DNA from 4 places in the Cereibacter sediminicola genome. Region 1 is predicted to be linked to each of the others. Evidence: riboswitches for the same ligand, from Rfam matches in the RefSeq annotation. Region 1 holds a riboswitch; each other region holds the start of a gene.

Region 1 (7,584 bases):
GCCGCAGGCCGCGGGCGGGCGAGAGGCGCGCATCTCCTGACGCCGAGGCGCCACGGAATGGCAAGGAAGCCGGGTTGAGGCCCTGCGTGCGGTCGTGTGTATGCCACGCTCCGGCTTGCTGCGTTGGCGCGGCAGATCCTCGTGCCGCACCGGGGCGAGGTCGGTCGTGGAGAATGCGTCCACTCGGCTTGCGAAGCGATATATTATAACATACGGTCCGCTCCACCCGACGCCAGAGGAGCCCGCGATGACCGACACCCGCCTGCCCGTAACCGTGCTTTCCGGCTTTCTCGGCGCCGGCAAGACCACGCTTCTGAACCACGTCCTGGCCAACCGCGAGGGGCTGCGCGTCGCCGTCATCGTCAACGACATGTCCGAGGTGAACATCGACGCCGACCTGATCCGCGCCGGCGGCAGCCTGTCGCGCGGCGAGGAACGGCTGGTAGAACTGACCAACGGCTGCATCTGCTGCACGCTACGCGACGACCTGCTGACCGAGGTGCGCCGACTGGCCGAGGAGGGGCGCTTCGACTACCTGCTGATCGAATCCACCGGCGTGTCCGAGCCGCTGCCCGTCGCCGCCACCTTCGAGTTCCGCGACGAGGAGGGACGGTCGCTCTCGGACATCGCGCGGCTCGACACGATGGTGACGGTGGTGGATGCGGCCAACCTCACCCGCGACTTCTCGGCGCAGCATTTCCTGAAGGACCGCGGCGAGGCGCTGGGGGACGAGGACGAGCGCAGCCTTGTCCAGCTTCTGACCGAGCAGATCGAGTTCGCCGACGTGATCGTGCTGAACAAGGTCTCGACCGCGACGCCCGAGCAACTCGCCAGCGCGCGGGCGATCCTGCGGGCGCTGAACGCCGATGCGGCGATCGTCGAGACCGACCACGGCCGCGTTCCGCCGCGCGCGATCATCGGCACCGGGCGCTTCAGCTTCGAGGCCGCCCACCGCCACCCGACCTGGGCGAAGGAGCTGTACGGGTTCGCCGACCATGTGCCGGAGGATGCGGAATACGGCATCACAAGCTTTGTCTGGCGGGCCGAACGCCCCTTCGACCCGGCGCGGATCGCCGAGTTCTTCGACACGCCGCTGCCCGGCGTGATCCGCGCCAAGGGGCATTTCTGGATCGCGACGCGCCCCGACTGGGCGGGCGAGTTTTCGGTCGCCGGGCCGTTGGTCGAGGTGAAGGGGCTCGGCCTCTGGTGGGCGGCGGTCCCCGAGGCGCACTGGCCGCCCGAGGCGCGCGAGCGGATGGCCGCGCGCATCGCCGGCGAGTTCGGCGACCGGCGGCAGGAGATGGTCTTCATCGGCATGCTGGGCGAGATGAACCGGGCGCGGATCTCGGCCATGCTCGAGCGCTGCCTTGTCCCCGAGACCCGTTTCGCGCCGGAGGTCTGGGAAGGTCTGGCCGACCCGTTCCCGCGCTGGGGCCGCGCGGCATGAGGCGCAACCTGCGAACCTCGCTGCGCACCCGTGCCCGCGAGCATCCGATGCTGGCGCACGACCGCCTGCCACCCGCCGCCCGGATCTGGGTGACGCAGGCGGTGCTGCCCTGGTCGGCCGCCTCGGTCCGGCGGATCTGGGCGCGGGCGCTGGCGCGATCCGGCAGCGAGGCGGCGGCGCTTGCGGCCCTTGCCGCGGCCGAGGCCGCCACCCTGGCCCGCGAGGCGCGCCACGGACCTTCCGCAGGTTGTTGACAGGCCCGGCACTTTCGCCCATCACAGGGGTGCTTTGGTTCCCGCGGCAGCACCGCGGGCTAAGAGGGAAGCCGGTGACAGGCCGGCGCTGCCCCCGCAACTGTAAGCGGCGAGCCTTGCTTCGACACCACTGGCCTCTGGCCGGGAAGGGAAGCCGGGCGCCCGAGCCGCAAGCCAGGAGACCTGCCAGGGCCACAGAGACGACCACGGGCGGAGGGCCCGGGGGACGTGGTGCCGCAGCGCCTGCACGCGCGCGGCCGACCGTTCCCCGCCCGCCGTTCCCACGACAGGAGAGCGGCCCGGTGCCCCGACAAGACCTTCCCCCTCCGCAGGCCCGCGCCTCGCCCGCGCGGCGCTGAGCCCCTATTCCCATACCCTCCAACGGAGTTCCCCATGCTGCGCCGCATGACCCTTGCCGCGTGCCTCGTCACGCTTTGCCCGCTGCCCACGCTCGCCCGCGACGGCATCTTCGACATTGCCGCGCCCTTCGAGATCAAGGGCCCCGACCCGTCGCTTTCGGGCGATATCTTCCTGAAGATGGATCTCGCCGAGACGCTGGTGAATGCCGACGCCGAGGGCCGGCTGCTGCCGGGTCTTGCCGACCGCTGGGATCTGTCCGACGACCGGCTGAGCTGGCGCTTTCACATCCGCCCGGGCGTGCTCTTCCATGACGGAACCGTGCTGACCGCCGAGGCCGCGGCAGAGGCGCTGCGGATCGCCCGCTCGCGCGAGGGGCTGCTGGCGAAGGCGCCGATCGCCGCAATCGAGGCCGAAGGCGACGCGGTGGTGATCGCGCTGACCGAACCCTTCGCGGCACTGCCCGCGTTCCTTGCCGAATACCGCTCGCAGATCCTTGCGCCCGCGGCCTATGGGCCGGACGGGCAGGCCACGGCGGTGATCGGCACCGGCGCCTTCCGGGTGACGCGGTTTGCGGCGCCCTCGACCATCGAGGCCGAGCGGTTCGAAGACTACTGGGGCGGCAAGGTCGCGCTGGAGCGCGTGACCTATCGCGCGGTGGGCCGGGCCGAGACGCGGGCGCTGATGGCCGAAAGCGGCGACGCGGATCTGGTGATCAATCTCGATCCCGCCTCGGTCACGCAGCTGCGCCGGGTGGATCGGGTCGAGGTGCTGTCGATCCCGCTGCCGCGGGTGTTGCTGCTGAAGCTGAACGCGGGCCATCCGTTCTTCGACACGCCCGAAGAGCGGCTCGCGCTGTCGCAGGCGATCGACCGGGCGGGGCTCGCGCAGGCGGTGCTGCGCTATCCGGCGGCGGCGGACCAGATGTTCCCGCCCTCGATGCCGGGCTGGCATGTCCAGGGGCTGGAGCCGCTGTCCCATGACCCCGAGGCCGCCCGCGCGGCCCTTGCCGCCCAGGGCTGGCAGCCCGGCCCGGATGGCGTGCTGGAGAAGGACGGCCAGCGGTTCGAGGTCGAGCTGGTGACCTATCCCGACCGGCCTGAGCTGCCGCTGACCGCGGCTGTCCTGCAGCAGATGTTCGCCGGGATCGGCGTCGCCGCCACGATCAATTCCACCAACTCGTCCGAGATCCCGGCGCGTCACGGGGCGGGCACGCTGCAGATGGGGCTGTTCGCGCGCAACTTCGCGCTGGTGCCCGATCCGGTCGGCACGCTGATGCAGGACTATGCGCCGGGCGGCGATTGGGGTGCGATGGGCTGGGACAATCCGGGCTTCACCGCCACCGTGCAGGCGCTGGCCCGCGGCGAGGGCGGCGATGCCGAGCGCGCCGGGCTGGTGGCGACGCTTCAGGACGAGCTGCCGGTGCTGCCGATCGCCTGGTATCAGCAGACCGCGGCGGTGGCGCGCGGGGTGACGGGGGCGGCGCTCGACCCCTATGAGCGCAGCTTCGGGCTGAAGACCATGGCTTTCTCCGAATGAGCGGGGCGCTGTCGCAACTGGGCTTCCGGCTGGCGCAGGCGCTTGGCGTCGCGCTGGTGGTGGGGCTTCTGTCCTTCCTGATGATGCAGGCGCTGCCGGGCGACGCCGCCTTCCGCATCGCCGCGGGGCGTTATGGCTATGATCTGGTCACGGCCGAGGCGGCCGCCGCGGTGCGGGCGGAACTCGGCCTGGATCGCGGGCCGCTGGCGGCCTTTCTCGGCTGGATGGCGGATCTGGCGCGGCTCAACCTCGGCACCTCGCTCGTGTCGGGCGAGCGGGTGAGCGACGAGATCGCGCATCAGCTGGGCGCGAGCCTGCAGCTGGCGGGGGCGGCCCTGGCGCTGTCGCTGCTCATCGGCCCGCCGCTCGGCCTCTGGGCCGGGCTTCATGCCGGCGGGGGGGTCGACCGGGCGCTGCTGGTGGCCTCGGCCGCCTTCCGCTCGGTGCCGCAGTTCCTGATGGGGCTGGTGCTGATCGTGGTGCTGGCGGTGCAGTTCCGGCTGCTGCCGGCGGCTGGCCACGGGGCGCCCGCGCATTTCGTGCTGCCGGCGCTGACGCTGGCCTTGGGGCTGGCCGCCGCCTCGGCCCGGATCACGCGCGATGCGATGGCCCGGATCGAGGCCAGCCCGCATTATGCCTTTGCCCGCTGGAAGGGGCTGTCGGAGCGACAGGTGCTCTGGCGACACGGGCTGCGCAACGTGGCGGCGCCGGTGCTGACCTTCCTCGGCATGCAGTTCGTGACGCTGGCCGAGGGCGTCGTCGTGGTCGAGACGATCTTCGGCTGGCCCGGCATCGGCCACGCGCTGATCCACGCGGTCTTTCACCGCGACGTGCCGATGGTGCAGGGAACCGCGCTGGTGATGGGGCTGGGCTTCGTGCTGGTCAATGCGCTGACCGACGTGGCCGTTCGCCGGATCGACCCGCGGGGGGTGGGGCAATGAGCGCCGTTCGGATGGGGCCGCTGATCGGCTGGGGGATCCTTGCGCTGGTGCTGGCCTTTGCCGCACTCGCGCCGCTGGCCGATGCCGTGGGTCCGCTGCGCCAGAACCTGATGCGCGTGCTGGCGGGGCCGGACGCGCTGGCGCCCTTCGGCTACGACCATCTGGGGCGGTCGATGATGGCGCGGCTGGCGCACGGGCTGCGGCTGTCGCTGACGATCGCACTGGCCGCGGCGGCGACGGCGGCGGCGGTGGGGATCGCGCTTGGCACGCTGGCCGCCTGGCGCGGCGGCTGGATCGACCGCGCGCTGACGCTGGTGGCGGATTCGGTGCTGGCGCTGCCCGCGCTGCTGATGGTGCTGATGATGGGGGTGATCCTGCCCTCGACGCCGCTGGCCTTCTGGGCGGGGCTGGCCGCGGTGCAGTGGATCGAGTTCTTCCGCCTGACCCGCGCCGCCAGCCGCAGCCTTGTCGGCTCGCCCGCGGTCGAGGCGGCGCGGCTGCAGGGGATGTCCACGCTCTGGATCTTCCGCCGCATCCTCTGGCCCGAGATCGGGCCGATGCTCCGCACCGCCATGGCCTTCTCGGTGGCGACCGCCATCGCGGCCATCGCGGCGCTTGGCTTCGTGTCAGTCGGCGTCCGCGCCCCCACGCCCGAGTTGGGGCTGATGATGGTCGAGCTGCTGCCCGCCTGGCGCGAGGCGCCCTGGGCGCTGGCCCAGCCGGTCGCCGCCTGTTTCCTCACCCTGCTTGCCCTGAACCTGATCGCCGGAGACCGCCGATGACCCTGCTTCTGACCGCCGAACGCCTCGCCGTCCACGGCCCCGGGGGGGTGCTGGTCGAGCCGCTGGACCTGAGCCTTCGGGCGGGCCGCGCGCTGACGATCCTGGGCGAGAGCGGCTCGGGGAAAAGTCTGGCCGCGCAGGCTCTTCTCGGCACCCTGCCGCGGGGGTTGCGCGCGTCGGGCGCGCTGGCTCTGGGGCCGGACCGCTTTGATCCGGCCCGTCCCGCCGGGCAGCGCGCGCTCTGGGGCCGGCGGATCGCGGTGCTCCCGCAGGAGCCGTGGCTGGCTCTCGATCCGCTGATGCGGGCGGGCGCGCAGGTGGCCGAGGTTCACGCGCTGGTCGGCGCCGCGGCCGATCCCGCGGCGCGCACGGCAGGCGATCTTGGCCGGCTGGGGCTGGCCCATGCGGCGGCAAACTGGCCGTGGCAGATGTCGGGGGGCATGGCGCAGCGGCTGGCCTTCGCCGCGGCGCGGGCGGGCGGCGCGCCGGTGACGGTGGCCGACGAGCCGACGAAGGGCCTCGACGCGGCGAGGTGCTGGCGCTCTTGCGGCAGGGGCTGGCGGACGGCGGCGGGCTGATCTGCATCACCCACGATCTGGAACTGGCGTCCGGGCTTGGGGGCGAGATCCTCGTCATGCGCGGCGGCACGGTGGTCGAGCGCGGTCCGGCCGGGCGCCTGCTGTCCGACCCGCAGCACCCCTACACTCGCGCGCTGATCGCGGCCAACCCCGCGCACTGGCCCCGTCCCGTGCCGCGCCCGGCCGGCGCCGCCATCCTGAGGGCCGAGGGGCTGGCGCTGTCGCGCGGAGGGCGGCGCCTGTTCTCGGACCTGAACCTGACGCTCGCCCCGGGCGAGGTGGTGGGGATCGAGGGGCCCTCGGGCTGCGGCAAGTCCTCGCTGGGCAATGTGCTGCTGGGGCTGCTGGCCCCCGATCGGGGCACGGTCTGGCGCGATCCGGCCGCGCCGCGCTTCGGCTGGCAGAAGATCTGGCAGGACCCGCCCGCCGCCTTCCCGCCGCGCCTTGCGCTGGGGCAGGGGCTGAAGGATCTGGCCCGACGCCACCGGATCGACCCCGCGCAAATTCCGCCGCTGCTCGACCGGTTGAACCTGCGCCCCGCGCTGCTGGAGCGCACCCCGGCCGAAGTCTCGGGCGGCGAGCTGCAGCGGCTGGCGATCCTGCGGGCGCTGCTGCTCGATCCGGTGATGCTGTTCGCCGACGAGCCGACCTCGCGTCTCGATCCGGTGACGCAGGCCGAGGCGGTGCGGCTGCTGGCCGACCTCGCGCGGGCCGAGGGATTGGCGCTGCTCTTCGTCAGCCACGACCGCGCGCTGCTCGCCGCCATCTGCGACCGCATCCTGACCCTGCGATGAGCGCAAGGCAAGGCGGCTGCCTGTCGGTCGGCTCAGCCAAGGTTGCCAGACGCGGAGTCGCTAGCAACGACGGCTTTCCGGCCTTCGCCGAAACCGCCATGCTGCCAATGCAAAGGGCAGCCAACCGCCCTTCGCGTCGGGCTTGCGGACCATGCTGTGTCGGCATGGCTGTCGCATGGGGCTGACCTCGCAGATTCCCCATGGCTTGTGGAGCGGCTGTCTTCCCGTTGCTTGACAGAGAGCCACGCTTGACCTGTTGCCCATAATCCGGATGCCGTAGAGGCATCGGCTGGATGGGGCACAGTGTGACTGACCCGTCGGCAAGAAGCCCCGGCGACTCGTGCTGCCATGGCAAGCTCAGCCGCGGGGACGTATTGCCAGCGCAGCACATCGGGCGGCTGAGGCTACAATGGCCAACTTATGCCGAACGAGAATGGCCATCTTCCCCGGAAAATGGCCAACTTTTCCCGCATTCAATACATCGAGATCTGACGAAGGGGCGGAATAACTTCCATTGGGCTCGACCTAAGCCATTGTTTTTATTTGATTCTGCCATTCCGGCGGCGGACTAAAACTTCCATTCCTTCGGCCGGATATATTCCATCGACGGATCCGGTGTGCGGTCAATGAAAAAGGCCGCCCGGGCGGGCGGCCTTGGAGGAAGTCGTGTAGAGTTCAGATCTCGGATCGTCGGTACATCTGGGCGTTCAGCACATTTCTCGGTGCGATCGGTTCGATGCCTCGGCTCGCGAGACGCTGCCGCATCAGTTTTGACGAAATGCCTGCCTGGCGCGCCGCATCCTTGAGATGAATGTATCGGTCGGAAAACCGCGCGAGCTCGCGCGCGTCAAAATAGCGTTGTTCCCTGCCTGCCGAGTTGCGTGCCGGGATG
Region 2 (7,584 bases), on a different contig from region 1:
CCGTTTCTGCGCGCGCACATTGACGCCAGTCACCGCCCGCAGGGCAGAAGGCTCAGGCCGCCGGCTGCCCCTCCGAGGCGATCTGGGGGATCTCGGTGCGTTCGGCCGCGGCCGCCCCGCCGAGGATCTCGACCGCGCGGTCGGCCGCGTCCTGGAACGGCTCGAGCACGATGTCGGCGCCCGCGCCGAACAGCGCCTCGGTCTCGCCCGCCCCGTGCGAGGCCACCGCAAGGCGCCCGCCAAAGCCCGCGGCGCGGGTCAGCTGGATCAGCGTCGTCCGCGTATCCTCGTGGCTGAGGCCGGTGGGGTGGCGCGGCACGGTCAGGACGATCCACTCCGCCCCCCGCAGCGGCAGTTCGGCCACAAACTCCGGGTCCGTCGCGTCGCCGAACTCGGCCTCGAGGCCCAGCTCGCGCCAGCGCCGCACGGCGAGCGGGTTGAAATCCACCCCCAGCACCCGCAGCCCGCGCTTCTTCAGCCGAAGCCCGATGGCCGTGCCGAACCGGCCCAGCCCGAACAGGATGACCGGAAACGACCGGCCGCCGTGCGCCCCCGCCTCGTGCGGCTCGCGCGGGGTGCCGCGCCGCTCGAACACGCCCAGCACCGGCTCGCACAGCGCATAAAGCCGGTGCGACCAGGTGATCATGTAGGTCGAGGCCGCGATGGTCACGAGGCCGACCAGCGTCACCAGCCCCAGCGCATCCTCGGTCACATGGCCGAGCGCCACGCCCATCGCCACGAAGATCAGCGAGAACTCGCTGATCTGCGCCACGGTCAGCCCGGCGAGGAAACCCGTGCGCTTGCGGTAGCCCATCGCCCCCATGATCGCCATGACGATCAGCGGATTGCCGATCAGCACGAAGAGCGAGAAGATCAGCGCCGCCTCGACCTGCGCGCCCAGCAGCGACAGATCAAGCGTCGCGCCAAGCGCGATGAAGAAGAAGAGCAGCAGGAAGTCGCGCAGGGGCGCAAGCCGCGCCGCGATGGTCTCGCGGTAGGGGGTCGAGGCCAGCGCGACGCCGGCCAGCAGGCCGCCCACCTCCTTGCCCAGCCCCACCGCATCGCCGATCGCGGCGAACATCGCCGCCAGCGACAGGGCAAAGATCACCAGCAACTCGGGCGCCCGCGCCAGCCGCTCGGTCAGCGCATCGGCGGCGTAGCGCACGAAGAGCGCCACCGCCGCCACCAGCGCCACGCCCGAGGCCAGCACGCTCAGCACCGCGCCCCCGCCATGCCCCTCGCCCGCCGGGGCGCCGATGCCGATGGCCGACAGCACGATCATCGCGAGCACGACCACCAGATCCTGCACGATGAGGAAGCCAAGCGCCACCTGCCCGTGCAGCGCGTCGATCTCGCGCTTGTCCGACAGGAGCTTCACGATGATGATGGTCGAGGAAAAGGTCAGCGCGATGGCGACATAGAGGCTCTCGATCGCCCCCAGCCCGAGGGCCAGCCCGATCAGCCAGCCAAAGCCCGCGGTAAAGGCCACCTGCCCGAGGCCCGTCGTCACCGACACCGCGCCCAGCGACCGGATCAGCTTCACGTCGAGCTTGATCCCCACGAGGAACAAGAGCACCGCGATGCCCAGCTCGGACAGCAGGTCGATCTGCGCGTCCGAATGCACCACGTCCAGCGCCGACGGCCCGGCGATCAGCCCCACGGCGATGAAGCTCACGATCAGCGGCTGGCGCAGCAGCGTGCCCACAAGCCCGAGGCCCGCCGCCATCACCAGCAGCAGCGCCACCTCGGCAAAGGAGGTCATCCCTGTCATCGGCCGTCTCCCTGCCCGTTTCACCCCTCCCGTCTCTGGCCGTGCCGTCCCGGTCGGCGGGGTTTGGCCAAGTATGGCGATGTCCGCCGCGCATCAACCTGAGATGGATCAAGTCCGGCCGGTCCCGTTCATGCTGGAATGACCGGCGGAAACGGAGGGCGCCGCCATTGCGCACGATCATGATTGCCACGGACTTTTCCGAGCGTTCGGACCGCGCCCTGCGCCGCGCGGCGCTTCTGGCCCGCGCCACCGGCGCGCAGGTGCACCTTGTTCATGTCGTGGACGACGACCGCCCCCGCCGCATCGTCGAGCATGAAACGGGCGACGCGCGACGGCTGCTGCACGATCTGGGCCATTCGCTGCGCAGCCATGACGGGATCGGGTGCAGAACCTCGGTCGTGCTGGCCGACCCGTTCGCCGGCATCACCCGTGCCGCGTCCGAGGCCGGGGCCGACCTTCTGGTGATCGGCCCGCACCGCCGGAACCTGCTGCGCGACGCCTTCGCCGGCACGACGGCCGAGCGCGTGATCCGCACCGCGTCCTGTCCCGTCCTGATGGCGAACGGCCCGCCCGTCGGGCCGTGGCGACACCTCCTGCTGACCACCGATCTCTCCGAGGCCTCGCACGCGGCGCTGCGGCGCTTTGCGGATCTGAAGATCGGCGCGGGCGCGGCCCGGACGGTGCTGCATGTCTTCGACGCGCCGGCCCTGCGGCTTGCGATGGCCGAAACGCTGCCCGAGGATGCGCGCGGCGCCTATCTCGCCGATCAGCGCGCCGAGGCGATGGGACGGCTGACGGGGTTTCTGGCCTCGGCCGGGCTGTCGGACGCCGATCCGGTCGTGCGGCGCAGCGGCTCGCCCCCGGCGCACGAGATCCTCGCCGCGGCCGGGGAGGTCGGGGCGGATCTGCTCGTCCTATCGAGCGTCGGCAAGGGCAGGCTGGCGCGCGCGATCCTGGGCAGCGTGGCGGCGCAGGTCCTGGCCTCGGCCTCGGTCGATGTGCTGGTGGTGCCTCCGCCGGATCGGGACGGGTCCTGAGCGCGCCCCCCCAGCGCCGGGGATCGCCGCATTGGCCTTCCGCACCCACGCGATAGCGGGGCGCAAGCCCGGCCGCAGCCGCCGCATTGACGCGGGGGCCCCGATCTGTCACGCCATGCCATGACGGTTCCCGAGGGTCGCACGGCCCGAGGGATGAAAAGGGAACACGGTGAGGGGGAAACCCCGAGTCCGCGACTGCCCCCGCAACTGTGAGCGGCGAGCCGCCCCGACGGACACCACTGGCCGATGGCCGGGAAGGTTCGGGGACGGCCACGACCCGCGAGTCAGGAGACCTGCCGTCGGGCGCATCCGCGCCGCCACTGCCGGTACACCGGCCCAACCCCAAACGCCGTCGGGGATGACGGTCAGGAGGACGACAATGCATATCGAACCCGGTCTTGTGACCGGAGCCAAGGCCCTCGTGGGCTTTGCCACCGCCGCCGCCGCGGCCGGCGTGACGCTGAAATTCGCGTGGGACAGCCTGCGCGAAAAGGGCCTCGCCTCGCTCGCGGTGCGCAGCCTGATCGCGACCGCCGCGGTCTTTGCCTTCTTCGAGATCCTTCCGCACTATCCGGTCGGCGTCTCCGAGGTTCACCTGATCCTCGGCTCGACCCTGTTCCTGATCCTGGGCGCCGCGCCCGCGGCCATCGGGCTGGCGCTGGGTCTCCTGATCCAGGGGCTGCTGTTCGCGCCCTTCGACCTGCCGCAATACGGCATGAACGTCACCACGCTTCTGGTGCCGCTCTTTGCCGTGCAGGCGCTGGCCCGGCGGATCATCGCGCCGCACACGCCCTATGTCGATCTCGACTACCGGCAGGCGCTGGCCCTCTCGACCGCCTATCAGGGCGGCGTGGTGGCCTGGGTGGCGTTCTGGGCCTTCCTCGGCCAGGGGTTCGGGGCCGAGAACATGACCTCGATCCTCGCCTTCGGCAGCGCCTACATGCTGGTGGTGCTGATCGAGCCGCTGGCCGATCTGGCGGTGCTCGCCGGCGCCAAGTCTCTGCGTGGCCTCGCAGGCTCCGGCCTCTTCACCCACCGGCTGCATCACGCGGCCTGAGGCCGCCTCCGCCGCGCCCGGATCGCGGGCGCGGCGGTCGCCGCTGCGATCTCAAGGGACAATCCCCATGCGGGACGAGACTGCCCCCTCCTCGTCGGCCCTGCCGCCCGGCCTGATGATCGCCGCCCCCGGTTCGGGCGCGGGCAAGACCACGGTCACGCTGGGTCTGTTGCGCGCCTTCCGCGACGAGGGGCTTTCGGTTCAGCCTTACAAGAACGGCCCCGACTACATCGACCCGGCCTTTCACCGCGTCGCCGCGGGCCGGCTGTCCTGCAATCTCGACGGCTGGTCGATGGGCCCCCCCCTGATCGCCGCGCTGATCCGTCAGGCCGCGGGCGCGGATCTGGCGCTGGCCGAGGCGTCGATGGGCCTTTTCGACGGCACCTCGGCCGCGGGCGCCGCGGGCAACGGCTCGGGGGCCGGGATGGCCCGGCGTCTCGGCTGGCCGGTGGTGCTGGTCCTCGACGTGCGCGCCCAGGCGCAATCGGCCGCCGCCACGGCGCTCGGCTTTGCCCACCATCCCGACGCGCCGCCGCTGGCCGGCGTGATCCTGAACCACATCGCAAGCCCCCGCCACGCGACGCTGATCCGGCGCGAGATGGCGCGGCTCGGCCTGACCGTCCTCGGCGCGCTGCCCCGGCGCCCCGACCTCGCCCTGCCCGAGCGGCACCTCGGGCTGGTGCAGGCGGGCGAGCATCCCGACCTCGACGGCGCCATCGCGGGCTTTGCCGCGCTCCTGCGCGAGAACGCCGATCTGGGCGCGATCCGCGCCGCGGCCCGCCCCACGCTCGCGGCCGATCCGGGCCCCCTGCCCCGCCCGCCCGCGCAGCGGATCGCGCTGGCGCAGGACATGGCCTTCGCCTTCACCTATCCGCACCTGATCGCGGGCTGGCGCGCGGCCGGGGCCGAGATCCTGCCCTTCTCGCCGCTGGCCGACGAGCCCCCCCCCGACGCCGATCTGGTCTGGCTGCCCGGCGGCTACCCCGAGCTTCACGCCGGCCGCCTCGCCGCCGCCACGACCTTCCGCGCGGGCCTTTGCCGTCATGCCGAGACGCGCCCGGTGCATGGCGAATGCGGTGGCTACATGGTGCTGGGCGAGGCTCTGGTGGATGCGCAGGGCCACCGCCACGCGATGACGGGCCTTCTGGGCCTCGTCACCAGCTTCGAGCGGCGGCGGCTGCATCTGGGCTACCGCCGGGCCGAGCTGCTGGCGCCGATGCCGGGGCATGAGGCCGGCGCGGCGCTGCGCGGCCACGAGTTCCACTATTCCACGATCCTCGAACAGCCCGACGCGCCGCTCGCGCGCGTCACCGACGCCGAGGGCAATCCGGTGCCCGAGACCGGCTCGCGCCGCGGCCTCGTCACCGGCTCGTTCTTCCACCTCGTCGCCTGATCGGGCGGGGCCCCGAAGGCCCCGCCGGCCGCTTCACCAGGAGGTGATGACCGAGCCCTGATACTTCTCGTCGATGAAGGCCTTCAGCTCGGGCGAGTGATAGGCCTCGACCAGCGCCTTCACCCAGGGCTGTTCCTGATCGCCGTTCCGCACCACGATGATGTTGACGTAGGGGTTGTCGGCCTTCTCGCTCGCGATCGCGTCGGTCTTGGGGTTCAGCCCCGAGGCGAGCGCGTAGTTCGTGTTGATCAGCGCCGCATCCAGATCGGCGAGCGACCGCGGCAGCTGCGCCGCGTCCAGCTCCCGGAACTTGATCCCCTTGGGGTTCTCGCTCACATCGAGAACCGTGGGGGTAAGGCCCGTGTCCTCGGCCAGGGTGATCTGCCCCAGATCCTGCAGGACCAGCAGCGCCCGGCCGCCGTTCGTCGGATCGTTCGGGATGCCCACGAGCGCCCCCTCGGGCAGCGCGTCGAGGCTGTCGATCTTCGAGGAATAGACCCCCATCGGCGTGGTGATCGTGGTGGCCACCGGCACCAGATCAAAGCCGCGGTCCTTCACCTGGTTGTCGAGATAGGGCTTGTGCTGGAACGAGTTGGCCTGGATGTCGCCATCGGCGAGCGCCTGGTTCGGCACCACATAGTCCGAAAACTCGATCACGTCGATCTCGAGCCCCCTGGGGGCGGCGATCTTTGCAACCTCCTCCATGATCTCGGCGTGTTCGCCCGGCGAGACGCCGACCTTGATCTGATCGGCCAAGGCGCCGCCCGCGATCAGGGCCAGGGCAGAGGCAAGCGTGGTCATGCGCAGCATGAGAAGTTCCTTCTTTGGGAGTCCGAAATTCAGCGGCCGCGGTTGCGCGGCGCGCGCCGGTCAACCGCGCGGGCGATGCCTTCGCCCACCGATTGCACAAGCTGGACGAGAACGACAAGGATCACCACGACGGCGGCCATCACCTCGGGCATGAACCGCTGATAGCCATAGCGGATGCCGAGATCACCCAGGCCCTCGCCGCCCACCGCGCCCACCATCGCCGAATAGCCGATCAGGCTGACCAGCGCGAGCGTCAGCCCCAGCGTGATGCCGGGCAGCGCCTCGGGGATCAGCACCTTGCGGATGATCTGGAAGGGCGTGGCGCCCATGGCGCGGGCGGCCTCGATCAACCCGCTGTCCACCTCGCGGATCGCGTTCTCGACCAGCCGGGCGATGAAGGGAATGGCCGCCACCGTCAGCGGCACGATCGCCGCCGTGGTGCCGATCGAGGTGCCGGCGAGCGCGCGGGTGAAGGGGATGATCGCCACCACGAGGATGATGAACGGCACCGAGCGCGTGGCGTTCACCACCAGCCCCAGCACCTTGTTCACCAGCGGCGAAGACAGCAGCTCGCCCCGCTGCGATGTGGCCAGGAACACCCCCAGCGGCAGGCCGAAGACCGTGCCCAGCACGCCCGAGACCGCCACCATGTAAAGCGTCTGCAGCGTCGCCTCGAGAAGCAGGGGGATCAGGTTAGCCCACATAGCCCAGCACCTCCGTCAGCAGCTGGTGGCGTTCCAGATAGGCCCGCGCCTCGGCCCCGCGCGCCGTCTCGACCGAGACGAGCAGGTTGCCGAACGGATGCGGCCCGATCTCCTCGATGGCGCCGGCGAGGATGTTGACCGCGATCCCCAGCTCGCCCGTCAGGCGCGCGAGCATCGGATCGGTCGCGTGGCGGCCGGCAAAGGTGATGCGGATCACCTCCTGCGACGGCCCTTCGGGCGGGGCGGGCCGCAGGCGGTTCGCCACAAAGGCCGGCAGCGTCACCCCCGTCACCCCCGACAGGAACGACCGCGTGGTGGGATGCGCGGGCCGCACGAAGATGTCGTAGGTCGGCCCCGCCTCGACGATGCGCCCGCCGTCGATCACCGCCATATGGGTGGCGATGTCGCGCAGCACGCCCATCTCATGCGTGATGAGCAGGATCGTCAGCCCGAGGTCGCGGTTGATATCGGCCAGAAGGCGCAGCACCGTCCGCGTCGTCTCGGGATCGAGCGCCGAGGTGGCCTCGTCCGACAGCAGCACCTTGGGCCCGGTGGCCAGCGCCCGCGCGATCCCCACGCGCTGCTTCTGCCCACCCGACAGCTCGGCCGGATAGCGGTCGGCCAGCGCCTCGAGGCCCACGCGCGCGATCAGATCCTCGACCCGCGGCCGGATCTCGGCCTTGGGCCTGCCCGCGATCTCCAGAGGCAGCGCGACATTGCCAAATACGGTGCGCGAGGCGAGCAGGTTGAAATGCTGAAAGATCATGCCGACCTCGCGGCGGATCTCGCGCAGCTCGGCGCCCGTCGCCGCG
Region 3 (7,584 bases), on a different contig from region 1:
GGGGCAGGGTGACATGGCGGAAGGTCTGCCAGGGGTTGGCATAGAGATCCGCCGCCGCCGTCTCGAGGCTGAGATCCATCCCCTCGAGCCGGGCCCGGATCGGCAGATAGGCGAAGGGGATGCAGAAGGCGGAATGGGCGAGAATCAGGTAGCCGAGCCCGGAATAGCCGGTCGCCACCTTCACGCTCGCAAAGACGATCAGCAGCGCAACGGCGGTGACGATCTCGGGGACCATCAGCGGCTGGTTGATCGCCACATAGATGAAGGTCTGCCCGCGGAAGGCGGCCCTTCGGGTGGTGCCGAGGGCCGCCATCGTGGCGACCGACGTCGCGATGACCGAAGCCGCCGAGGCGATCACCAGCGAACGGGCGGTCGCCGCCTGCACCTCGCGGTTGGCCCAGGCCGCCTCGTACCAGCGCAGCGAGAAGCCGCCCCAGATCGAGATCGCGTTCGCGTCGTTGAAGGAATAGGCCACCAGCGTGAAGATCGGCGCGTAGAGCGCGAGGAAGGCGAGCCCGGCGACGAAGGTCACGCCCGGCAGGCTGGTGACGTCGAAGCTTCTACCCATGGCCGCTCTCCCGGCTTGCGGCGCGGACATAGACCAGAAGCGCCACCATCACGATCGCCAGAAGCAGCATCGAGAGCGCGGCCCCCAGCGGCCAGTTCCGGCCCTGCCCGAACTGAAGCTCGATGAAGTTGCCGATCATCATGTTCTTGCCGCCGCCCAGCACCCGCGGCGTGACATAGGCGCCGAGCGAGGGCACGAAGACGAGGATCGAGCCCGCGACGATGCCGGGCCTGACCAGCGGCAGGATGATCCGGCGCAGCACCTGCCAGCGGCTGGCATAGAGGTCGTAGGCCGCCTCGAGGAGCCGCATGTCAAACCGGTCGATCGCGGCGAAAAGCGGCAGCACCATCAGCGGCAGATAGACGTAGGTCATGCCGATCAGCACCGCCGTGTCGGTGTAGAGGATCTGGATCGGCCGCCCGATCAGCCCGGCCCGGATCAGAAGCGTGTTCAGGATGCCCTCGTTGCGGATCACCTCGTTGATGGCGAAGGTGCGGATCAGCAGGTTGGTCCAGAACGGAATGGTGATGAGGAAAAGCCAGAGCGCCCGCCGGTTTGGCGGGCGCGTCGCGATGAACCAGGCGGTCGGAAAGCCCACGGCGAAGGTGATGGCCGTCGTCATCAGGGACAGCTTGACCGAGCGCCAGAAGATCGCAAGATGCGCATCGGCAAGGCTGACCTCATCCGAGAAGATGTCGCGGGTGAAGAACACCTCGAACCAGGCCTCGGACGAGAACTCCCAGATCACGCCGCCATACTGGCCCTTCTCGAGAAAGCTGTAGATCAGCACCACCAGAAGAGGCCCCGAGGCCGCGAGGAAGAGGATCGCAAGCGCGGGCGCCGAAAGGAGCCAGCCGCTGCGCGCGCTGTCGCGGCGGGCCATCTCAGTCCCCCAGGAGCTGCACGGCGCCCGGCGCAAAGCGCAGCCCCGCGGGCTGGCCGGGCTCCAGCCCCGGATCGCCCGAGGCGCTGCTCTGCAGCCGTGCCACCACCTCCGTCCCGTCGGCCAGCGCAAGATGGCAATGGGTGTCGGTGCCGAAATAGACCAGATTGCGGATCGTGGCGGGCAGGGCGCCCGGCTCGTCCGGCGGCACGAGGCGCACCTGTTCGGGGCGCACCGCGACCGTCACCCGCCCTTCGGGCCCGCCCTCGACCGCGAGTTCGCCCCCCGCCTCGAGCGTGACGCGCCCGCCCGCGTGACGCGCGGGCAGGAAGTTCGTCTCGCCGATGAAGCTGGCCACGAAGCGGTTGGCGGGCCGCGTGTAGATCTCGCGCGGGGGGCCGATCTGGAGGATGCGGCCCGCGCTCATCACCCCGATCCGGTCCGACATGGTCAGCGCCTCCTCCTGGTCGTGCGTCACGAAGACGAAGGTGATCCCGGTCTCGTTCTGAAGGCGCTTCAGTTCGATCTGCATCTCCTTGCGCAGCTTGAGATCGAGCGCCGAGAGCGGCTCGTCCAGCAGCAGCACCCGCGGCTGCGGCGCCAGCGCGCGTGCCAGCGCCACGCGCTGCTGCTGCCCGCCCGACAGCTGCGCCACCCTCCGCCCCGCCAGCGCCTCGAGACGCACGAGCGCCAGCATCCGCGCGGTGACATTCTCGATCTCGACCCGCGGCTTGCCCTGCATCCTGAGCCCGAAGCCCACGTTCTCGGCCACCGTCAGATGCGGAAAGAGCGCGTAGCTCTGGAAGACGGTGTTGATCGGGCGGCGGTTCGGCGGATCGGCCGTGATGTCGCGCCCGTCGAGCAGGATCGCCCCCGAGGTCGGCGCCTCGAATCCCGCGATCAGCCGCAAGAGCGTGGTCTTGCCGCAGCCCGAGGGCCCGAGCAGGGTGAAGAACTCGCCCCTGCGGATGCCGACCGACACATCGTCCAATGCGCGAACGGCCACCTCTCCCTGCCCGAAGGCCTTGACGACATTGCGCGCTTCGACGGCTGTGGGTGCGGTCAAGGAGGGCCTCCGTGCAGGTCTTGTCACGAGGTTAGGCGGCGGCGCGGCGCGAAAGCAACCGTCGTGCTCGCAAATCGACCAAAGGGGCAGGGTGCTGCCTCGGGCCGCCACGACGCGCACGGTTTCTGCGCAGCGTCTGATCGACGCCTGGTGTCCTGCCGGGGCGCACCCGGACGCAGCCGGAAGTGTGTCGATCATGTGCCGGATCCGCTCGGCCGGGCCGCGCTGCGAGGCGTTCAACTGGGCCCGTCCCGAACCGGAGCGGCAGGGATCGACCCTTGGCCGCTGCACATGGCGCGCTTGACAGCGACGACACTTGTCCTATTGAGAAACGGCTTCGGTTCCGGCGTCATGGCCGGATGAAAAGGGAACGCGGTGAGGGGGGGTGTCTTCCGAATCCGCGGCTGCCCCCGCAACTGTAGGCGGCGAGCGACGACCGATCACGCCACTGGGTTTTCCCGGGAAGGCCGGTCCGAGCGAAGACCCGCGAGTCAGGAGACCTGCCGGAGCGATCACCCTTTCCCGCACGCGGGGCGCGTGCGGGAGGCGGTCCATCCGCTTCAGGTGACGCTTTCACCGTCGGCGGAGGGGCCTCCCTTTCCAAGGACATCGACAGACGAACCCGGGGATGACACCCCGGACGGAGAGGGACAGATGAAGAAGACAGCCGTTTCCCTTCTGGCACTGCTGGCCGCCGGCCCGCTGCCGCTTCAGGCGCAGGACATCGCATTGGACGAGATCGTGGTGTCCGCGAACCTCAGCGAGACCGAGGCGAGCCGCACGGGCGCGACGGTCGAGGTCGTGACGGCAGACGACCTGCGTTCAACCGGCGACCTGCGCTTTTCCGACGTGCTGCGCCGCCTGCCCGGGGTCAGCGTGAACACCCGCGGCGGGATGGGCAGCCAGACCGGCATCGCGATCCGCGGCGCCTCGCAGAACTATGTCGGCGTCCTCGTGGACGGGATCGACGTCACAGATCCGACCGCTACGCAGGTCGCCTTCGACTTTGGCCAGTTGACCACTGTCGACGTATCGCGCCTGGAGGTGCTCAAAGGCAGCCAGTCGGCGCTCTATGGCTCGGGGGCGGTGGGCGGCGTCGTCACGATCACCACGCTGCGTCCGACCGAGGAGGGCACGCACCAGTCCGTCGCGGCCGAGATCGGCAGCCAGAACACCGTGGCGCTTTCCTACGGCATCACCCATCTTTCGGACGATTGGGAAGCCGCGCTGACCCTGTCGCATGTCCAGTCCGACGGCTTCTCGAACGCGAGCGAAAGCGATGGCAACACCGAGGCCGACGGCTACGAGCTCGACCGCCTGTCGTTCCATGTCGCCCGCACGCTGCAGAACGGGGTGCGGATCGGCCTCAACGGTTTCACCGAGAAAAGCGAGAGCGAGTACGACCCGGGTTATTATCTGCCGTCGTCGTTCCTTGGTCGGCGTCTGACCTTTGACGAGATCCTCGCGTCCGAGGTGCGGCTGGGCGATGGCGAAAGCTACGACGAACGCCTCGAACGAAGCTCGACCGGCCTTCGTGCCTTCGCGGAGTTTGACACCGGGCCGGTGAGCCACTCGGTCAGCGTCACCGATTTCCGCACCGAACGCACCTATTTTGAGAACGAGGTCGGGCCCGATTACCTCGACTATGACATCGCGACAGGCACCTATGGCACCAGGATCGTCCAGACAGAGAACACCTACAAGGGCCGGCGGACCGGCGTGAACTGGCAAGGCGGCTTCGATCTTGCCGGCGGGCGGATGATCCTTGGCGCCGACTGGAAGAACGAGGACTTCGATCAGCGTTTCGACTGGGATGATCTCTCAGCTGACAGCTCGACAACCGGGGTTCTCGGCGAATTCACCCGCAGCCTTGGCGACCTCGACCTGACGCTGTCGCTTCGGCATGAGGATCACTCGACCTTTGGCGGCTTCGACTCGGGCCGCTTCGCGCTGGCCTACCGACTGGATGAGGCGACGATCCTGCGGGCTCAGGCCGGCACCGGCTACCGCGCGCCATCGAACTACGAGTTGTTCAGCGACTTTGGGTCGGCCGATCTCGACCCCGAGCAAAGCCGGAACGTTGATCTTGGCATCGAGCATGCGTTTGCCGAAGGGACATCGCTTCGCGCCACCGCCTTCTTCCTCGAGGTCGAAGAACTGATCGACTTTAATCCGAACGCCATGGGCTGCGCCGTCGGTCGGGGCTGCTACAGCCAAGTTCCGGGCACGTCGCGGCGCAGTGGTCTGGAACTGTCGGGCACACTGGCGCTGACCGAGACGCTGGGCTTGGCCGCAGCTTATACCTACACCGACAGCGCAACCAACGCCGCGACCACATGGGCCAGCGTGCCGCGGCATCTGGTGGCGGTCGAGCTGACGTCGGATCTGACGCCGACGCTGCATGGCCGGATCGGCCTGACCACGGCGATGGACCGTCCTGACGACTTCGGCACTCCGGTCGAGAACTACAGCCTCGTCGATGCCACGCTGACCAAGGATCTCGGCGCGGGACGCGAGGCCTATCTGCGGGTGGAAAACCTGTTTGACGAAGAGTATGAACAGGTTCCGGGCTACGGAACCTCGGGGAGGGCTGTCTTTGCGGGGCTGCGTGCGCGCTTCTAGGCGGCTTGCGCTGGCGGTGGTGGCGGGGATGGCCGCCGCCGCTCCCGCCGTGGCCGAGGGGCCGCGGCGGGTGGTTTCGATCAATCTCTGCACCGATCAGCTCGCCATGCTGCTGGCGGCGCCCGGACAGCTCCTGTCGGTTTCGCATCTTGCGAGCGAGCCTCAGACGTCGGCCATGGTCGAGGAGGCGCGGGCCTATCCGGCCAACCGGGGACAGGCCGAGCAGGTGTTCCTCATGCAGCCCGACCTCGTGCTGGCCGGCACCTTCACCGCCCGTTCGAGCGTCGATCTCCTCCGGCGGCTCGGGGTCGAGGTGGTCGAACTGCCGCCAGCCAACGGGCTGGCCGACGTCAGCGAGCATCTGCGTATCGTGGGCCGCGCACTCGGCCGCGAGGCGCAGGCGGAAGGGATGGTGCGCGACTATGAGGCGGGGCTCGAGCGGTTGCGGTCGGACCTGCCGCCTGCGCGGGCCGCGATGTATTACCCGTCGGGCTACACGACAGGCTCGGGCACCCTGGCCGATGCGATCCTGCGGCACGCGGGCTTTTCCAACGTGGCGGCGGAACTGGGGCTCGACGGGGGCGGGAACCTGCCTCTCGAGCGGCTGGTGATGGCCGAGCCGGACATGATCGTGACCTCGACCGCCTATCCCGGCGCCTCGCGGGCCGAGGAGCTTCTGGTCCATCCCGCCCTGCGCGCGGTGCAGAGCGACGCGGGCGCGGCCGAGGTTTCGGACGCCGACTGGATCTGCGGCACGCCGGCGATCCTGCCCGCGCTGCGCTCCATGGTCGAGGCGCGCCGGGGGCTCGAGAGCGAGCGCCTGACCCAGTGGGACGGAGCCCGGTGAGATATCCCCTTCTTCTCGGCGCGCTGGCCCTTGCGGTGGCGCTTCTTTTCACGGTGTCGCTGCTGGTCGGGCCTGCGGCGCTTGGCCTGGGCGAGTCGCTGCAGGCCTTGCTGGCCGGGCGCGGCGAGGCCGTCGTCCTCGTGATGCGCGAGATCCGGCTGCCGCGGGCGATCCTTGGGCTGGCGGTGGGCGCGGTGCTGGGCCTCTCGGGCGCGGCGCTGCAGGGGTTCCTGCGAAATCCCTTGGCAGAACCTGGGCTTGTGGGCGTTTCCTCATCCGCCGCGCTTGGGGCGGTGATCGCGCTTCAGACCGGGATCGCGGCGGCCTTCACGTTGGCGCTGCCGCTGTCGGCGCTGGCGGGGGCGGCGCTGTCGGTGCTGCTCATCCTGGGGCTGGCCGGACCGCGCGGCGGCGCGCTGGCGCTGATCCTTGCGGGGGTTGCGATCTCGGCCCTGGCGGCGGCGGGTGTGGCGCTGGTCCTCAATCTCTCGCCCAATCCGTTCGCCGCGATGGAGATCGTGTTCTGGATGATGGGCTCGCTCGCGGACCGATCCATGAGCCACGTCGCGCTGGCCCTGCCGTTCATGATCGCGGGGACCGTGCTGCTGCTCACGCTCGGGCGCGGGCTTGACGCGCTGACGCTGGGCGAGGATGCGGCCGAGGCGCTGGGAGTGCGGCTCGGGCGGCTGCGGCTGACGCTGATCCTCGGCACGGCGCTGTCGGTCGGCGCGGCGGTTGCCGTGGCGGGGGCGGTCGGCTTCGTGGGCCTTGTGGTGCCGCACATCCTGCGGCCGCTCGTGGGGGCGCGGCCCTCGCGGCTGCTGCCGGCTGCGGCCCTGGGTGGGGCGGCCATGCTTCTGGCCGCCGACATCGCCGTTCGGGTGATCGCGCCGGACCGGGATCTCAAGCTGGGGGTGCTGACGGCGATCGTGGGTTCCCCGTTCTTCCTGCATCTGATCTGGCGGATGCGGAGGGTCGAGGCATGAGCCTGCTTACCCTCTCGGACCTGACGGTGCGGCGCGGCGAATGTCCGGTGGTGGATCATGTGTCGCTGCGGGTCGCGCCGGGTGAGTTCGTGGGACTCATCGGCCCGAACGGCGCCGGCAAGACCACGCTTCTGCGCTCGGCGATGGGGCTTCTGCCGGCCTCGGGCGAAAGCAGCCTTGCGGCCCTGTCGCCGCGGGCGCGGGCGCGGGCGGCGGCCTTCCTGCCGCAGGCGCGCGAGATCGCCTGGCCCGTTGACGTCGAGACGCTGGTGACGCTGGGCCGCGTGCCTCACATGGGGCGCCAGCTGACCCCGGCCGACCGCGAGGCGGTGACGCGCGCGCTGGGGCGGATGGGGCTGTCGGGCTACCGCGAGCGCATAGCCACCGCCCTGTCGGGAGGGGAGCAGGCGCGGGTGCTGATCGCCCGTGCGCTGGCGCAGGAGGCGCCGCTGCTCCTGGCGGACGAGCCGGTGGCGGGCCTCGATCCCGAGAGCCAGATCCGCGCCATGCAGGTCTTCGGCGACCTGGCCTCCGAGGGGCGGGCGGTGGTGGCCTCGATCCATGATCTGGGGCTTGCGGCGCGGCATTGCACGCGGCTTCTGCTGATGGCGC
Region 4 (7,584 bases), on a different contig from region 1:
CCACCGCGCCGCTCAGCGTCACCCAGCCCTTCGCGACCTTCACCTTGACCGCGTCGGTCGGAACCGAGGCGTTCCACTTCAGCACGTCGAGCACCCGGCGGGCGATCTCGTCGTCGGCGGTCACGTTGGCGCCCACGGGCCGCACCTCGATATCCTGGGCGATCCCGCGCACCCCCTTGATCGAGGTGACGACCTGCTCTGCCTTCAACCGCTCGTCATAGGTGCGGACATGGCCGGTCAGAAGCACGATGCCGTTCTCGACCGACACGCCGATATGGGCCGCATCGAGGCTCGGCTCGAACTCCAGTCCGTCGAGCACGTCCTGGCGGATGTCCAGATCTCCCATCTTCTCTCCTCCTCCTCTGCTCTGGCGCCGCAAGGCGCGTGCATGTTCCTCCGTCTGTGCGGCAGGCCGGCGGCCGCGTCATTGATTGTTCTCATCGTGAGAGAGTCGGCCGCCTCAGAACAGCCAGGCGAAGGACATCCCGATGCGGAAGTCGTGCAGGCTCTCGTCAGCGATGCGGCGGCGGCGGTGAGGTTCGCCTGTGCCTTCGTAGCTCAGCGCGCCTTCCGTCGTCTGGCCCAGCAGGATGCCGGGTGGCCCGGTGTCGCGCAGGCGGGGAAGGCCGGCGGCCAGTTCGCCCGACAGGAAGAGGCTGAAGCTTCGGCCGCCCCCCAGGTCGCGGTCGAGCACCGCCGAGACCTGCCCGAAGCGCGTGACGCCCCGCCACGACTGATGCTCCACCGCCAGCGGGATCTGCCGAAGGCCCGCAACCCCGCTTGAGCCCGCGCCGGTATAGTCGGCCCAGGACAGGCCCAGCCCCGCCAGCAACTCGAGCCCGAGCCCCCAGCCCTGCCCGAGCCCGCGACGCAGCGAAAGACCCGTTCCCAGCCCCACGCCGGATGCCACGAGCCGGTCGTCCGTGCGGAATCCCGGTTCGGGGATCCGGGTACCGGAGATCGACTCGGCGATGTCGAGGCCAAAGCCCGTGCGCGCCTGATGACGGCGTTCGGTCAGCTCGAGGCTGGCGAGCGGCAGCAGGCTCCAGCGGCCGAGGCTGTGCTCGGGGCCCGCGACGGTGAAGCGGTAGTGCCGCCCCGTCACATCGTCCGACGCAAAACGCCGGATCTCGGCCTCCTGCGCCGCGCCCTCCGACAGGACGAGCAGTCCACCCGGGTCGATCAGCGCGGCGTAAGCAGCGGTGCTGTCCTGCGGACCGGTGACGAGCGCCACGAAGAGACCACCCGCCTCGGTCGGGCTGTAGGCGTGCTGCGTGATGGCGGCTTGCCCGGCCGGCGAGAAGGCCTCGCTCTGGATGGTCGTACCGTCGGGTGCCTCGATGCGGGCCCGGGCCGAGTTTCCGTGCGCATCGTGGCCCGAGGCCACGGCAAGGCGCCCCTGAAACGGCTGCCCCCCGCCAGTGCCATCGGCCGGCCGGCTTCGGGATGCCGCGTGGCGGTCGCGTGGCTCCGTCCGCTGAAGCCACCCCCCGCGAGCCCCAGCCGGAACTCCGACCGTGGCCTCGGATGCGGCAGCTCCCTTGCGGGTCCGGCCGTCACCGGCAGGAGGGGCGCCCCGTCGGACAGGACGTTGCGCAGACGCTCCGCCAGGTTCGCGGCCCGGCCCTCCGGCTCTTCCGCGATGGCGGCCACCGGCAGCAGCGCGAGCGCCATGCACCAGCCGGCGGCGCCCGCCGCCCCGGTCCTGCGGGCCATGGTCCTTCCCCCTCAAGCCGGCACCGAAATCGCCAGTCGCGTCAGCAGTGCGACGAGCTGGGACTGGCGCGCGGTCTGTGTCTTGCGCAGGACCGAGACCATCTGGTTGCGCAGCGTCTGCTTCGACATTTTGCGGCGCTGCGCCTGATCCGAGATCGTCTCGCCCGAGATCAGCGACATGGCCAACTCGGACTCGCGCGCGGAGAGGCCGAAGGTGCTCCAGAGGATCTCGTGGTTGAGCAGGAGCGGCTCTCCGGCGTCATGAAGGGTGATGCCGATCCACGCACGGCTGGGACGGTAGGGCGCGGCCTTGCGCCCGAGGGGCGCGTTCTGCAGCCGCGTCAGCGTCACGAACTTGCGGGTCAGCCCCTCGCCGGAAAAGGACAGGAAGCCCGTCCGCTGGCGGCTTGCGTCGCCCAGCCGCCGGACCAGCGCCCCCAGTTCCGCATCCGCCGTCGGGCTGCAGGCCGTCAGCCGATCGCCGGGCCCCACGAACAGCCCGTCAGGCCGCAGCGACAGCCCGCCCGCCCGCGTGTTCAGGTTGACCACCCGCCGGTCCGCATCCACCACGAAGGCGGGAAAGGGCACCAGTTCCAGAACACCCGCCGAGGAGGGATCGCTGATCGGGTCGCGCGTGGCGAGATCCTCGATCCGCGCCGCACGCACGAGATGCGAGACATGGGCGGTCAGGAGCCGGCGGCTCGAGCTGCGCATGGCGGCATCGGACCGGCGCGGATAGCGGATCTCGACCAGCATCTGCGCCTTGCCCGAGCGGTTGAGGACCACGCCCGTGCCGCACTCCAGTTCGGGAGGCGGTGTCGCATCGGGAGGACGGCTCCGCGACAGGTCGGCTGCTTCCTCCTGATAGATCCGCCCGACCGGCTGCTGCCAGCGCCCTCGCAGCCAGGCCTCGGCGGGGCGGCGGCGCAGCCGCTCCAGCGTCGCGGCACTCAGCTCTCCCCCGCGGTGCAGGATGAAATTGCCCGCGGGGGCGTCGTCGTTCTGGCCGATGACGAGGACCGTAGCCTTCGTCGCAGCTTCCGTCAGGAGGTCGAGTATCCCGGCGATCAGATCGCCGTCGAGGGCCCGATCGTAGAGGTCACCGACATGGCCCGGAAGCAGTGGCAGGAGTTCCATGAAACCCTCCGTACTCGCCATTGCTTCGATGGTCGGCGCAGCCGGGGCCGCCGGCATTGACTGCGGTCACCGCGCCAGGCAATCAGGAGGTGAATTGGCACAGTTCCCGGCCATTCGAACGGATCGACAGGCGTGCCTGAACCGTGCCTGCCCGTCCGGCCATGACCTGAACGCGGCTCAGGACGCTTTGCCTGTGCGGCTCGAGCACGAAGCGCCCCCGCTGAACCGTATTCGAGACGCCGCCCGCCCCGCGCGACGACACGGTGAGATCATACTCCCCCTCAACCCGCCGCGCCGCCCAGGCGAGCCCCGCATATTCCGTCAGGCCGCCGTTCGACGTGATGCGGATCTCGCACCGGATCCCGTCGCCCGCCGCTCCGCCCGACGGTTGCTCCTCACCCTGCACGGCGCCGCACAGGGACAGGATCGCGGCGCCCGAGGCCAGCAGCCGCCGCCCCGCCGCAGGACCGAACCTCAGGGTCATTTCGGCACCGTCTCGAATTCGACGGTGACGCTCGATCGTGCGTTGCCCCCCGTGCGGGTCTCGGTCCCCGCGGCTTGCTGGTAGCGGCTTGAGACCTGAAGCCCGGCAAAGCCCTGGAAATCGCCCTGCTGGGTGATGTTGCGGACATGTCCGTCGCCGCTTTGAACGCTGATCGCGACATTGCCCTTGCCGCTTTGCGAGATGGTGGAACTGTTGTTCGACCCGATCTGTGTGGTCGAGGCGCGGTTGCCCCATGACCTGTCGCTCAACGGCATCTCCTGCGCGGCGAGGAGCGCAGGTGTCAGGATCAGGGCAGACGTCATCATCATGGATCTAAGCATGGCATTTCCCCGTTCAGGAATGAGGTTTGCGACGGCCCCTTCCGGGGCCGCCGGCTGCTCATGTTCAGTCATGCTGATCCGTGATCGACACGTTGCCCACGCCCGACTGATAAGTCTCGGACATATGGCCCCGGACGCCGGACTGGTTCGTCATCGACCCGTTGCCGATGCCGATCTGGCCGGTGAACGAGTTGTTGCCGATGCCGCGCTGCATCGTTTCGGACAGGTTGCCGATGCCGCGCTGCATCGTCGTGCTGGAGTTACCGATCCCGAGCTGACCCGTGTAGGAGCGGTTCCAGTCTCCGCCCTGCGAGGTCATCGACCCATTGAAGGATCCCAGCTGCTCGGTGACCGACAGGTTTCCCGCACCGGCGGCACCAACGGCGAGAAGGCTCAGAGCAACGGCCGAAAGGAAGAGCGTTTTCATTTTCAATCCCCTTGTGAAAAATCCGATCTCTCTGATCGGCAAGGGGATGCTCTCACCCTGGCCGAGTCGGCGGGGATGGGAAAGCGTCATCCGATCCGGCGCGACAACCGGATCGGCGGTGCAGATGTCGTCGGTTGGCGGTGTCTGCGCCTCTGACAGGTACAGATGCACCGGAAGTTGCCGCGTCCGCCACGGCCTGGCCGCTGCGGATCGCAGACGCCGGATGGCGGGCAGGGCAAACGCGGCCTGCCGTCCGCCGGATGCGCGCTCGGCAGGTGCGGCGCCGGGCCTGTCCGGGGCAGGTTGCACTTCCGCTTCCGATCTGGTCTCAGCGGTGCGTCAGGTGCCGCCCGCGGGCGGAGAATCGGGAAGCCGGTGCAAGTCCGGCGCGGGCCCGCCGCTGTAACGGGGATGCTTCGGGCAGGAGGCCACCGGTTCGCCGGGAAGGCGCCCGAGGGCAGGTGAACCGGAGCCAGAAGACCGGCCTGACAAAGAGGTTCCTGCCGCGTGGACGGCGGCGGGATCGTCATGACCAGAGGATCCGATCCATGTCGGCATCGACCCTTCCGCAACCCCTTCCCGCCCGCCGCTTCACCGAAGCCGAGCGCCAGGCCCTCCACGACATCATCGCCGAGCGCCGCGACGTCCGGGACGAGTTCCTGCCCGATCCGGTGGATCCGGCGGCCCTCCGCCGCGTGCTCGAGGCGGCGCATCTCGCGCCCTCGGTCGGCTTCATGCAGCCGTGGAACTTCATCCTGATCCGCGACGCCGCCCGCCGCGCCGAAGTGCACGCCGCCTTCCGCCGCGCCAACGACGAGGCCGCCGAGCTGTTCCCGGAGGACAAGCGCGACACCTACCGCTCGCTCAAGCTCGAGGGGATCCTCAAGGCGCCGCTGAACATCTGCGTGACCTGCGACCGCAACCGCTGCGGAGAGGTGGTGCTCGGGCGCACCCACAATCCCGAGATGGACCTCTATTCCACGGTCTGCGCGGTTCAGAACCTGTGGCTGGCGGCGCGGGCCGAGGGGCTGGGGGTCGGCTGGGTCAGCATCTACCGCGAGGAGGAGCTTCGCTCCATCCTCGGCATCCCCGAGGCGGTGAAGATCGTGGCCTATCTCTGCGTGGGCCATGTGGATCGCTTCTATGCCGCACCCGAGCTTGCGCTCAAGGGCTGGCGCCAGCGGCTGCCACTGGACGATCTGCTGATGGAGGAAGGCTGGCAGGCCGACCGCGCGCTCTGAAGGGCTGCCGCCGGCCGATCCCTCGGCCGGCGGTCGTGAGGCGTCACGCTGTCCTGCGGCTGTCGCTCCGGGTGAGGCCGAGCCGGATCTGCTTCTCGATCTCGATCAGGGCGAAGAACACCGCGCCCATGGCGACGACCAGGAGGCCGTCGGCGGTCGGAACCGCCTCGGTGCCGAGGAGGCGCTGCAGGAACGGCACATAGGTGACGGCCAGCTGCGCCGCCGTTACTGTGGCGACAACGATCCAGACCACGCGCGTTCCCCGCACCGCGGCCCATGTCAGCGAGGTGCCGTGGATGTTGCGGATGAAGAAGAGATGGAAGATCTCGAGCACCACGAGCGTGTTCATCGCCATCGTCTGCGCCAGGGCGAGCGGATAGCCGCGGTCGATGGCATAGCTGAAGATGCCGAACACCGCGGCAAGGAACAGGAAGGCCACCAGCACCACATGCCAGACCAGTCCGCCCGTCAGGATCGGCATGTCGCGCCGCCGGGGCGGGCGGGACATCGTCCCGGCCTCGGTGGGCTCGAAGGCCAGCGCAAGCCCCAGAGTGACCGCGGTGATCAGGTTGATCCAGAGGATCTGGACCGCCGTCACCGGCAGGGCGAGGCCGGCCAGCACCGCCAGAACCACCACGAGCGACTCGCCCGCGTTGGTGGGCAGGGTCCAGCTGATCACCTTCCTGAGATTGTCATAGACCGTGCGGCCTTCGCGCACGGCTGCGGCGATCGAGGCGAAGTTGTCGTCGGCCAGCACGAGATCGGCGGCTTCCTTGGCCGCCTCCGAGCCCTTCTGGCCCATCGCGATGCCCGCGTCGGCGCGCTTGAGGGCGGGCGCGTCGTTGACCCCGTCGCCCGTCATGGCGACCGACAGACCCGAGGCCTGCAGCGCGGTCACTAGGCGCAGCTTGTGCTCGGGGCTGGTGCGGGCAAAGACATCCACGCTCACCACCTCGAGGGCCAGTTGCGCCTCGTCGAGCCGGTCGAGATCGGCGCCCGTCAGAACCCGCGAGGGGTTGGCCAGCCCGATCCGGGCTGCGATGGCCGCGGCGGTGCCGGCGTGGTCCCCCGTGATCATCTTGACCCGGATCCCGGCCGCAAGACAGTCGGCCACGGCGGTGATCGCCTCGGGGCGCGGCGGGTCGATCAGCCCCACGAGGCCCAGGAACTCCAGCCCGCCCTCGAGGTCTCGGGGGTCGATTGCATCCCCCGTCGCCGGCCGCTCGGCGAGGGCCAGCACCCGCAGACCCTGATGCGCCATCGCCTCGGCGCGCGCGTGCCAATGGTCGAGCGCGATGCCCTTGCACATGCGCAGAACACGCTCGGGCGCGCCCTTCACATGGATCAGGCGGGCGCCGTCCTCTTCGGTCAGGACCGCCATGAAGCGGTGCCGCGAGTCGAAGGGGATGGCGTCGTGCCGCACGGGGTCCGGCGCGGCGTCCGCGGCCTTGCGGGCAAAGGCGAGAAGGGCGCCTTCCATCGGATCGCCCTCGACATGCCACACCCCGTCGCGGAGCGCGAGGGCCGCGTCGTTGCACAACCGCGCCGCGCGGGCGAGGCGGGCGAGGTCCCCCTCGGGCGTGATGCGGCCCTCGGGCGCGTACCCCTCACCAGAGATGGCGAACGCCCCGTCGGGTGTCTCGGCGGCGGCGACCACCATCTCGTTTCGGGTGAGCGTTCCCGTCTTGTCGGTGCAGATCACCGAGACCGACCCGATGGCCTCGATCGCGGGCAGGCGGCGGACGATGGCGTTGCGCCGCGCCATCGACTGCACGCCCACGGCCAGCGTGATCGTCATGACCGCCGGCAGGCCCTCGGGGATCGCGGCGACCGCCACGCCCACCACGACCATGAACATCTCGCCAAAGTCACGGTGCCCGACGAAATACCCGTAAAGCAGCAGCAGGGCCGCCGCGATCAGGATCAGGAACGACAGCCAGCGTGCAAAGTGGTCCATCTGCGCCACGAGCGGGGTGGTCAGCGTCTCGACCCCCGCGAGCAGCTTGCCGATCCGGCCGATCTCGGTCGCGCGGCCGGTGGCCACCACCAGCCCGGTGGCGGTGCCACTGGTGACCAGCGTTCCCGACCAGAGCATCGAGCGCCTGTCGCCCAGTGCGGCCTCCGGTGCAACGGGCCCGGTCTCCTTGGCGACGGGAACGGACTCCCCCGTCAGGATCGCTTCCTGCGCGGCCAGCCCATGCGCCCTGAGAACCCTCAGGTCGGCGGGAACCTTGTCGC

The links. Region 1 has a riboswitch for cobalamin ahead of FG154_RS13620 (ABC transporter substrate-binding protein). Riboswitches for the same ligand answer to the same signal wherever they lie in the genome.
Region 2: it holds a riboswitch for cobalamin, as region 1 does, so the genes downstream of both, FG154_RS16515 (energy-coupling factor ABC transporter permease) here and FG154_RS13620 (ABC transporter substrate-binding protein) in region 1, are expected to answer to the same signal.
Region 3: it holds a riboswitch for cobalamin, as region 1 does, so the genes downstream of both, FG154_RS07865 (TonB-dependent receptor plug domain-containing protein) here and FG154_RS13620 (ABC transporter substrate-binding protein) in region 1, are expected to answer to the same signal.
Region 4: it holds a riboswitch for cobalamin, as region 1 does, so the genes downstream of both, bluB (5,6-dimethylbenzimidazole synthase) here and FG154_RS13620 (ABC transporter substrate-binding protein) in region 1, are expected to answer to the same signal.

Annotation. Positions count from the first base shown of each region.
Region 1 is NZ_VDEK01000020.1:56,047-63,630, forward strand. It holds gene FG154_RS13605 (heme ABC transporter ATP-binding protein) at 1-40, shown strand, start outside; gene FG154_RS13610 (GTP-binding protein) at 248-1,447, shown strand; gene FG154_RS13615 (DUF6525 family protein) at 1,444-1,701, shown strand; cobalamin riboswitch at 1,720-1,906, shown strand; gene FG154_RS13620 (ABC transporter substrate-binding protein) at 2,095-3,597, shown strand; gene FG154_RS13625 (ABC transporter permease) at 3,594-4,538, shown strand; gene FG154_RS13630 (ABC transporter permease) at 4,535-5,320, shown strand; gene FG154_RS21435 (ATP-binding cassette domain-containing protein) at 5,317-5,898, shown strand; gene FG154_RS21440 (ATP-binding cassette domain-containing protein) at 5,853-6,692, shown strand; gene FG154_RS13640 (TniQ family protein) at 7,368-7,584, opposite strand, start outside.
Region 2 is NZ_VDEK01000031.1:14,613-22,196, reverse strand. It holds gene FG154_RS16525 (cation:proton antiporter) at 53-1,771, opposite strand; gene FG154_RS16520 (universal stress protein) at 1,939-2,808, shown strand; cobalamin riboswitch at 2,917-3,123, shown strand; gene FG154_RS16515 (energy-coupling factor ABC transporter permease) at 3,188-3,865, shown strand; gene FG154_RS16510 (cobyrinic acid a,c-diamide synthase CobB) at 3,933-5,258, shown strand; gene FG154_RS16505 (MetQ/NlpA family ABC transporter substrate-binding protein) at 5,292-6,068, opposite strand; gene FG154_RS16500 (methionine ABC transporter permease) at 6,098-6,772, opposite strand; gene FG154_RS16495 (methionine ABC transporter ATP-binding protein) at 6,762-7,584, opposite strand, start outside.
Region 3 is NZ_VDEK01000008.1:82,292-89,875, reverse strand. It holds gene FG154_RS07880 (ABC transporter permease) at 1-568, opposite strand, end outside; gene FG154_RS07875 (ABC transporter permease) at 561-1,451, opposite strand; gene FG154_RS07870 (ABC transporter ATP-binding protein) at 1,453-2,517, opposite strand; cobalamin riboswitch at 2,839-3,039, shown strand; gene FG154_RS07865 (TonB-dependent receptor plug domain-containing protein) at 3,172-5,139, shown strand; gene FG154_RS07860 (ABC transporter substrate-binding protein) at 5,126-5,986, shown strand; gene FG154_RS07855 (FecCD family ABC transporter permease) at 5,983-6,972, shown strand; gene FG154_RS07850 (ABC transporter ATP-binding protein) at 6,969-7,584, shown strand, end outside.
Region 4 is NZ_VDEK01000007.1:106,898-114,481, forward strand. It holds gene FG154_RS07315 (BON domain-containing protein) at 1-346, opposite strand, end outside; gene FG154_RS07320 (hypothetical protein) at 461-1,387, opposite strand; gene FG154_RS07325 (helix-turn-helix transcriptional regulator) at 1,729-2,853, opposite strand; gene csgH (curli-like amyloid fiber formation chaperone CsgH) at 2,936-3,337, opposite strand; gene FG154_RS07335 (curlin repeat-containing protein) at 3,334-3,678, opposite strand; gene FG154_RS21395 (hypothetical protein) at 3,743-4,414, opposite strand; cobalamin riboswitch at 4,430-4,608, shown strand; gene bluB (5,6-dimethylbenzimidazole synthase) at 4,654-5,346, shown strand; gene FG154_RS07350 (HAD-IC family P-type ATPase) at 5,390-7,584, opposite strand, start outside.